2 regions of the Glaciecola sp. G7-5 genome follow, and region 1 is predicted to be linked to the other one. Evidence: predicted binding sites of a transcription regulator. Region 1 holds the regulator's gene; the other holds the start of a gene.

Evidence for each region. Region 1 encodes FNR, which switches genes on or off when oxygen is low (the NO sensors DNR and NnrR bind a similar motif). Its sites were predicted from a motif close to TTGATCTAGATCAA; they were not measured.
Region 2: a site for FNR is predicted at 2,438-2,451, ahead of apt (adenine phosphoribosyltransferase). Genes of this name have one in related genera too.

What each region holds. Positions count from the first base shown of each region.
Region 1 is NZ_CM147892.1:3,650,152-3,654,570, forward strand. Features, by position in the region: gene rssA (patatin-like phospholipase RssA) at 1-768, opposite strand, end outside; gene ttcA (tRNA 2-thiocytidine(32) synthetase TtcA) at 776-1,672, opposite strand; gene fnr (fumarate/nitrate reduction transcriptional regulator Fnr) at 1,749-2,483, opposite strand; gene AC0L6H_RS16120 (sulfite exporter TauE/SafE family protein) at 2,502-3,179, opposite strand; gene ccoS (cbb3-type cytochrome oxidase assembly protein CcoS) at 3,179-3,388, opposite strand; gene AC0L6H_RS16130 (heavy metal translocating P-type ATPase) at 3,479-4,419, opposite strand, start outside.
Region 2 is NZ_CM147892.1:2,721,467-2,725,885, forward strand. Features, by position in the region: gene AC0L6H_RS11995 (TRAP transporter large permease) at 1-304, shown strand, start outside; gene AC0L6H_RS12000 (cation:proton antiporter) at 390-2,243, opposite strand; gene apt (adenine phosphoribosyltransferase) at 2,666-3,202, shown strand; gene dnaX (DNA polymerase III subunit gamma/tau) at 3,210-4,419, shown strand, end outside.

The sequences.
Region 1 (4,419 bases):
ATCCGGCGGATCGCCACCTAAACGCGAGCGTGTGACTCTAGCTTGAAGTATTTCTAGCGAACTACTCATTACACTGACTATGCCTGGCGCTTGTTTTTTATTTGGTTTCGGGTCAGGGGAAAACCATTGTTTCATAAAACCACCGCTAGCATTACTCAAAAAGCGGTCTGTCTTTTGTTGATTAACCTCATGATCATGTTCAAAATTTTCAATCAACTGTGGCCTGAAATCAGCACTAAGATTGATGGCAATAACAAAGTCCGCACCTAACTGACGACATTGGTTTACCGGAACGGGATTAACTACAGCGCCATCGACCAACCATCTACCTGCATGCTCAATCGGTGGAAATAACGCTGGGATGGCACATGACGCTTGGATAGCATCGCTTATATCACCTTTGTTGAACACCACCTCTTTGCCAGAATACAAGTCGGTAGCCACTGCTGTGAATGGTAACTTCATCTCTTCAAATGTAGGAGCGCAAAATTCTTCTTTGTGCTTGGTAAATACTTTTTGTCCGCTGGCAATACCGCCTCGCCTAAAGCCCAGTCCTAATAAGCCAAACACTTGCCAGTCAGTAAGTGAATATGCCCATTCCTCTAACTCATCTAATTTACCGCTTGCGAATGCAGAGCCTACATATGCACCAATTGAACAACCGGCGACGACATCAATTTTAACCCCTAAATCCTCTAGGGCTCTGATGATTCCAATGTGCGCCCAACCTCTTGCTGCTCCTGCGCCTAACGCTAAGCCAATTTTCATGTTTACTCTACTTTAATTCTATTATTGAAACCAGATCGTCAATATCTTGAGATTCTGCTTTAGGCAGTTCAGGCGTATCAAATGCGATGTCGCCTTCACCATTTATTCGTGTTTGTACACTAAGGTCTGTAAAGTCAAACAAGGTCTGATCTAACATATGCGAAGGCACAATATTTTGCATTGCTTTAAACATAGATTCAATGCGTCCTGGGAAGCGTTTTTGCCAATCTTGCAACATTAACTTAATGTTTTTGCGTTGCAAATTTTCTTGCGATCCACAAAGATTACAAGGAATGATAGGAAAACAAAGCGTATCTGCGTATTTTTGAATATCCGCTTCAGTACAATAGGCAAGGGGACGAATAACAACATGCTCGCCATTGTCACTTACCAGTTTTGGTGGCATTGACTTTAATCTTCCACCATAAAACATATTTAAAAACATGGTTTCTAACATGTCATCACGATGATGACCTAATGCTATTTTCGTTGCTTCCAACTCTTTCGCTGTACGATACAAAATACCGCGGCGCAGTCGAGAGCACAGTGAACACGTGGTTTTGCCTTCAGGTATTTTGTCTTTGACGATTGAATAAGTATCTTCTTCAACAATCTTATATTCAATCCCTAAGCCATCTAAATAGTCAGGTAGAATGTGCTGCGGAAAACCAGGTTGCTTTTGATCGAGATTGACCGCTACTATGCTAAAAGAGATAGGGGCGATGCGTTTAAAATACATTAATACGTCGAGTAGCGTGTAACTATCCTTGCCGCCCGATAAACAGACCATGACCTTGTCACCGTCTTCAATCATATTAAAGTCAATGATTGCTTTACCGGTCTCGCGACGAATACGCTTTTGAAGCTTATTAAAATTGTATGTAGATTTGAGTTTAGCTGACATGAGCACTTCACAATAACGAAAAACCTGCTAAGTATACAGCAAGCTTATTCGTTATTGCATCACAATGTGGGGATATTTAGCCTACTGCGGTAAACGCAATATCATTTTCTGGAATACGTTGCTTTATTCCATCAAAATCAATAATGCTAATTAATTTACCGTCGACTTGGATTAGGTTTTCTTTTTGAAAGCGCGTTAACAAGCGAGAAATCGTTTCTACCGTTAAGCCTAAATAATTGCCAATTTCGTTTCTTGTCATCGACAGATTAAATTGTTTGGCTGAGTAGCCTCGTTCATCAAAACGCATCGATAAATGATTAATAAAATGCAATAAGCGTTCTTCAGCGCTGCGCTTACTCAATAACATAATTAAATTATGATCATGTTTAATTTCTGAACTCATAAAACGCATTATTTGTTGACGTAACTTAGGGTAATTACTCGAAACTTCTTCTAAGGTTTCATAAGGCAATTCGCATACCATGGCTGTTTCAAGTGCTTGGGTATAGCTTTGGTGAACTTCGTCTTTCAAGGCATCAAAGCCGATAATATCGCCAGGGAAATGGAAACCAGTAACTTGCTCAATGCCGTTTTTGTCACTTATGTAGGACTTAAATGAACCAGAACGTACCGCAAACAAAGAATGAAACTTATCGCCCGCATTAACCAACTTATCATGCTTTTGCAGAGGGCGTTTACGTTCAATAATATCATCGAGAGAATCTAACTCATGTTTATTTAAACTCACTGGAAGACACAAATGACTGAAAGTACAACTCTGACAATGTATTGATAACTCTTTATTTGACATGGGCTCTCTGCTGTTTTGCTATTCCAAGTTTGTTATACCTTGAAACAAATCGAAAATCAAAATTATTGCAAATAAAAACAATAAACTGGCAATCGTAAGTCGCGTCGCTTTGTGTTGCAATATCGGAATAAGGAAACTAGCTCCTAAACTGCTCGCAACCAAAGCGGGTAATGTGCCTAAACCAAAACAAAGCATGAACAATGCGCCTTGCACTAGGCTGCCACTGGCCAGTGACCATGTAAGTGCCGAGTAGACTAAACCACACGGTAACCAGCCCCAAATCATTCCGTAAAGTATGGTGTACCAAGGACTTTTAAATGGGATTAATTGCTTCGCAATTGGGGCTAAATGCTTCCATAGCTTAGCACCTGCCTTTTCGAAATAAATAAGACCTTTGTATATATCACTGATATAAAGAGCAAGTAGTAATAAAAATATAATGCTTAAACTTTGCAATATCAGTAAGCCTGTAACCACACTCGATGAGAAAAGGCTACCCAACCAACCCGTGAGTGCTCCAGCAATAGTGTATGAGAAAATACGCCCAGCGTTGTAGCTCAGAATATAGGGCGTGTGTGACGTGTTTTTAGGTACGGCAAAGGTAAACGCGCTTGCTATTGGTCCACACATGCCTATACAGTGGACTCCACCTGCGAGCCCAATAAGAAATGCCGAAAAGTAACTAAATTCAGACACTATTGTTTGCTTTCTTTGTCTGTTGTATTGTCTTCATTTGGTAGGTTATTCGCTTCTTTATTTTGTTTAATATCATCATCAAACAGTATGCTGTAACCTTGCCTTTCTAAATCATCAAACTGATTTGATTTAACTGCCCAAAAAAAGATGCCTATTGCGATACCAACAATTATTATCGCCAAAGGAATTAATACATAAATGATACTCATCACTGATACCTTGTTGTTACTTTTTATGTAGATGGATAACATAAAAAGCATGTTATTTATCATACCTTGTGTATTTACTACTTGGCTAGCTTAGCGCATTAAACGTGTTGAATTATATACCACAACAATCGAACTAAGCGACATACCTAAAGCCGCTTGCCATGGCGTTAGCCAACCAACAACTGCAAAAGGGAGAACCAAAAAATTGTAAGCTAAAGCCCAAGCAATATTTTGCTTTATTTTGGACTTTGTTCTCTTTGCCATGACTAGTAGGTCAACAACTGATTGTAATTTTGGATTTAGTAATACAATATCGGCCGCATTTTTAGCAAGGTCTGAAGCGTTGCCTACCGCAATGGATACGTCAGCTGCTGCCAATACGGGAGCATCATTGATACCATCACCCAGCATAACAACCCGTCGTTCTTTCGCCTGAAGTTTGCCGATGTAATTTAGTTTTGCCTGAGGGGTACTATCCCCAACAGCATTGTAAATGTTTAATTCCTCTGCAACTTTGTTGACATTAACTTGAGTATCGCCACTTAATATAGTGAGTTCATGACTGCCTAATTGACTGACAATACCAGAGGCGTCTTTGTGTACTGTGTCGCTAATCCAAAATGCGGCTATTAGGGTGTCACTTGTACTTAGTAACACATTCGCACCCTCAACTTGATTCATAGCACTTGCAGAATTCAAAGCGTTTATCATTGGCAGTATCATGGCTTGGCTACCCAAAAATAGTTGTTTATCGTCAAGCTTTACCGATATACCTTCACCTATTTTAACGGCGTATTCACTTAAGTTAAAATGTGTCGCACTGTAGGCTTGGTCATCACGCTGATGAATATATTGTTCAAACGCTTTTGCGATAGGGTGCTCTGATCTGGATTCTATGCTATTTACCATAGCCACAATATATGACGCTAGTTCGTGTTCTGGCACATCAAAAATGTCTTTTGAAGGGGGATTTATCCATTCTTTGTTAATTGAGAATTTGCCTTGGGTAAGTGTTCCCGTTTTATCAAAAA
Region 2 (4,419 bases), 930 kb from region 1:
GTTTATGGATATGACACCCGCGGTGCTTATTTTCACGCCAATCTTAATGCCGGTCATGCTTGAAATGGGCGTATCGCCCTTACATTTCGGTATTATGATGATATTAAACTTGTCAATTGGGTTGTGCACTCCGCCTGTGGGGAGCGTGTTATTTGTGGGTTGTAGCATTGGCAAAACGAGTATTGGTGAAGTAACTAAACCGTTGTTGCCTTTATACGCCGCTATGTTTGTCTGTTTGCTACTGGTAACCTTTATTCCTGCTATAAGTGAATGGTTGCCTAGATTGGTTGGTTTAATAGAGTAAGGCAAACTGCAAACGACGTATAGGTATATTGCATTAATGATACTCGGTGAACGTTGTTATGACGTCACCGAGTATATTTTTAGCCTTACGCTTTACCTTCTTTTGCCTCAGGTGCTGTACTATCAGTTTTAGGGGCGGTTTTTGAAACCGTTTTTGAATCGGCCTTGATTAAGCTCACTATCTTCCATTCTGGCTTGGGTTTTAGCTTCGTTAGGGTGTTAAATATCTCTACGTTTCCATCAGGTAAAATGGCGCAAAGTGGAATCAGTCGTTTGTCATATTCAGCCTGATAATCTGCGTAACTAAAGTTGTCTGAAAGCTTTGTGGTTTTTACTACAGCGCCTTTATTGACATAGTTAATCAGTCGACGATAAGTTGCGTCTTCATTAAATAATGTCAATTTTTTACTGTAGTCTTCAGAGACTTGGTGGCTTGGTCGTGCGGCTTGTTCATTATTGCTTAAGGCCAATACACTTCCTTTCCCTAAAGCATGCTCAAAATGAAAAGTGACCAAAGGATTGATTTGTTTATAAGGAGACATCACCAGCACTCTGCCAAATAACGACGTATCTAAATGTCGTGAAGCATGCTCTGATATGGGGTTGCCAAAATAGCTAGGAATGCCATCCATACGCGCTTGGCTAATGGTTTCCCAGTTCGTATCTGCCAAACAAACCGGAATTTTTTGATTTTGCAGTTCTTTTGCAAGCTCACGGCTAAATTGTCCGCCACCAAAAATTAATAAGCCGTTGGGTTCAGGAGACCTGATTTTGAGCCACTCGGCGACCTTTGCAGAGCTCAAGCTTTGAAATACCACGGTAACAATTATAACCAAAAATACCATGGGTACTAAAATTTCAACTTGCGCGTAATTTAATGCTTCTAGCTTTAACGAGAAGAGGGCTGATACTGCGGCCGCTACGATCCCCCTTGGTGCAATCCAGCTCAGTAAAGACAGTTCTTGCCAGCTTAACTTACTCCCTACAGAAGAAATCAGCACAGATACGGGCCTTGCCACAAACATTATGACGATCAATAAAATTGCCGCTTGCCAACCTAATTGCGATAACGAACTCACGTCGATACGTGAGGCAAGTAAAATAAATAGGCCAGAAATTAATAAAACACTTAAGGTTTCTTTAAATTCGAGTACATCATCAACATCAACGTCTTTCATGTTGGCTAGCCACATGCCCATAATGGTGACCGTAATTAAGCCTGATTCGTGGGCGAGCATATTTGATGCTGCAAATACGCCAAGCATAATAGTCAGTACTGCCGTGTTTAATAGGTAATGTGGAATAAGTTTGTGGCGCATAGCAAGCCCAAGCAGATATCCGCTGGCAGCACCAATAAGTGCACCAACGCCTACGGTTGTAATAAAAGCGAGCAGTGAGTGTTCTAATGCATTTTGAGAAGAAACGATATATTCAAATACGATGACAGCGAGTAAGGCACCAATTGGGTCAATTATAATCCCTTCCCAGCGCAGAATATTCGAAATCTTAGCACTTGGTCGCACAGTGCGCAGCATCGGAACAATCACTGTAGGGCCAGTTACCGTGATAAGTGCCGCAAAAAGAAAGGCAAGTTCCCACGATATTCCAATAGTATAATGTGTAATAGGGGCAACAATGGCAATGGTCACAATCGGCCCAATCGTGCATAAATTTCTCACCATCGACCCATGCCCACTTAACTCTTTAAAGCGCAGGGTTAATGCACCTTCAAATAAAATGATGGCGACGCACAAAGAAACCACGGGGAAAAGCAAGTCGCCAAAAAGCGTATCGGCATTTATTAAACCCGTTACAGGGCCTGCAATAATACCAACCATCAACAGTGGCAATATGGCCGGGACTTTTATTTTAAACGCGAACAGCTGGCACGCTATTGAAAAAAGTCCAACCAAGACAAGTGGAAGTGTTAGATCGCTCACGAATAGTCCTTTTCTTATTTGAATACAGGATACGAGTTGAAGTGGAATCGTAGTTTAGGTGTATTTGCGCCGCTATACAAACCATACGCTAACAAAATAGCATTTAGATGAATGTACTAAAGTCTTACTAGAATGTTTTTGTTACATGTCAGCACTATCTTTCATAGTAAATTCCTAATACAAGCCTATTTTTTTTGATCTCGATCAAGTAGTATTCACCCTCCAAAAATTTTAGTACATTAAGGTTTATTTTATGGGTGATAATGCCGAGTTTAAAGAAGTGTTTAACTGGTGGTATTTTTTAGGTATCGTCGGAGCGTTAGTGGCATTCCCTTTGCTGCACATAATAGCAGGATGGTACGTTTTCTTTTTCAGTAATTAAGTATCAAAGCCATAATAAGAAACACATAAAAGGATAAAGTGTGTCACAAGAACTAATCAAAAATGCGGTAACCACCATAGCTGATTACCCTAAGCCGGGCATCTTATTTCGTGATGTTACTAGCGTATTGCAAAATCATGAGGCTTTTCAAGCTTGTATTAATTTGCTGAAAGCCCAATACGGACATCTTAAATTTGATAAGGTCGTTGGCACAGAAGCCCGCGGTTTTTTATTTGGGGCGCCCTTAGCTCTAGAACTCGGTGTTGGCTTTGTGCCTGTACGTAAACCTAAAAAGTTGCCGCGTGAAGTTATCTCTGAGTCATATGAACTAGAGTATGGCACAGACGAACTAGAAATTCATAAAGACGCGATAAGCCCAGGTGATCGTGTTTTAATGATTGATGATTTACTCGCGACCGGCGGTACTATGGTAGCCACTGCAACCTTAATTCGGCGTTTAGGTGGTATTGTTGAGCATGCTGGATTTATTATTTCTTTACCGGACATTGGCGGCGAAGCAAAATTAAAAGCTGCTAATATTACGCCTTATTGTGTTTGCGAATTCGACGGAGACTAATTAGCCGATGAGCTATCAAGTTCTGGCAAGAAAATGGCGTCCACAGACGTTTTCTGAACTAGTGGGGCAACAACATGTTGTTGATGCCATAAGTAATGCTTTAGAAAACGATAAGCTACATCACGCTTACTTGTTTACAGGTACACGAGGTGTGGGTAAAACGACCATTGCGCGCATCTTTTCAAAAAGTCTTAACTGCGAAAAAGGCCAAAGTGCCAATCCTTGCGGCGTATGTAATACTTGCGTTGATATTAGCGATGGCAGGTACGTAGATTTGCTCGAAATTGATGCTGCGTCACGGACGAAAGTAGAAGATACCCGTGAACTTCTCGACAACGTGCAATACAGGCCAACCCGCGGTAAATACAAAGTGTACTTGATAGATGAAGTACATATGCTCTCTAAGCATAGCTTTAATGCTCTTTTGAAAACCCTCGAAGAACCGCCCGAACATGTAAAATTCTTGCTGGCGACGACCGATCCGCAAAAACTGCCAGTTACAGTGCTATCACGCTGCCTACAGTTTAGTTTAAAAGCCTTAACTACCGACCAAATTCAAGGCCATCTAGCCTATATTTTAGGGCAGGAACAAATTCAATATGAGAAAACAGCACTGGCCCAATTGGCACGTGCTGCTCAGGGCAGTATTCGTGATTCTTTAAGCCTTACCGACCAAGCTATTGCACAAGGTAATAACCAAGTCAGCTTAGCGGTTGTGTCCAATATGCTTGGACTACTTAACAAAAACCAAATTGTAAAACTGCTTAAGCACATTTGCGAACGAGACAGTAAAAACGCACTTGTGCAACTTGATGATATTTGCTCAAGTTCTCCTGACTATTTTCAGGTTTTATCACAGTTACTTGGGCTATTGCATCAAATTGCATTGACGCAAGTTGTGCCTGAAGTATGTAAACTAGACAGCGATTCTGCCAAAGGCATTTATACCTTAGCCAAAAGTATCTCTAAAGAGCATATTCAAATTCTTTACCAAATTGGCGTGAACGGAAAACGTGATTTACCACACGCACCTGATGCCCGTACTGGCTTACAAATGACCATATTGCGCATGTTGGCTTTTTCACCTGCGCAAACGATTGACTTAGATCTTGATAGCTTGGTAACCACGAATAACGATTTGCCTGCTTTTGAAACCTTGCCAGAACCTGCCTCAGAGCCGGTTGTTAAACCAAGTACCGAGAAAGTCGAATTAACTG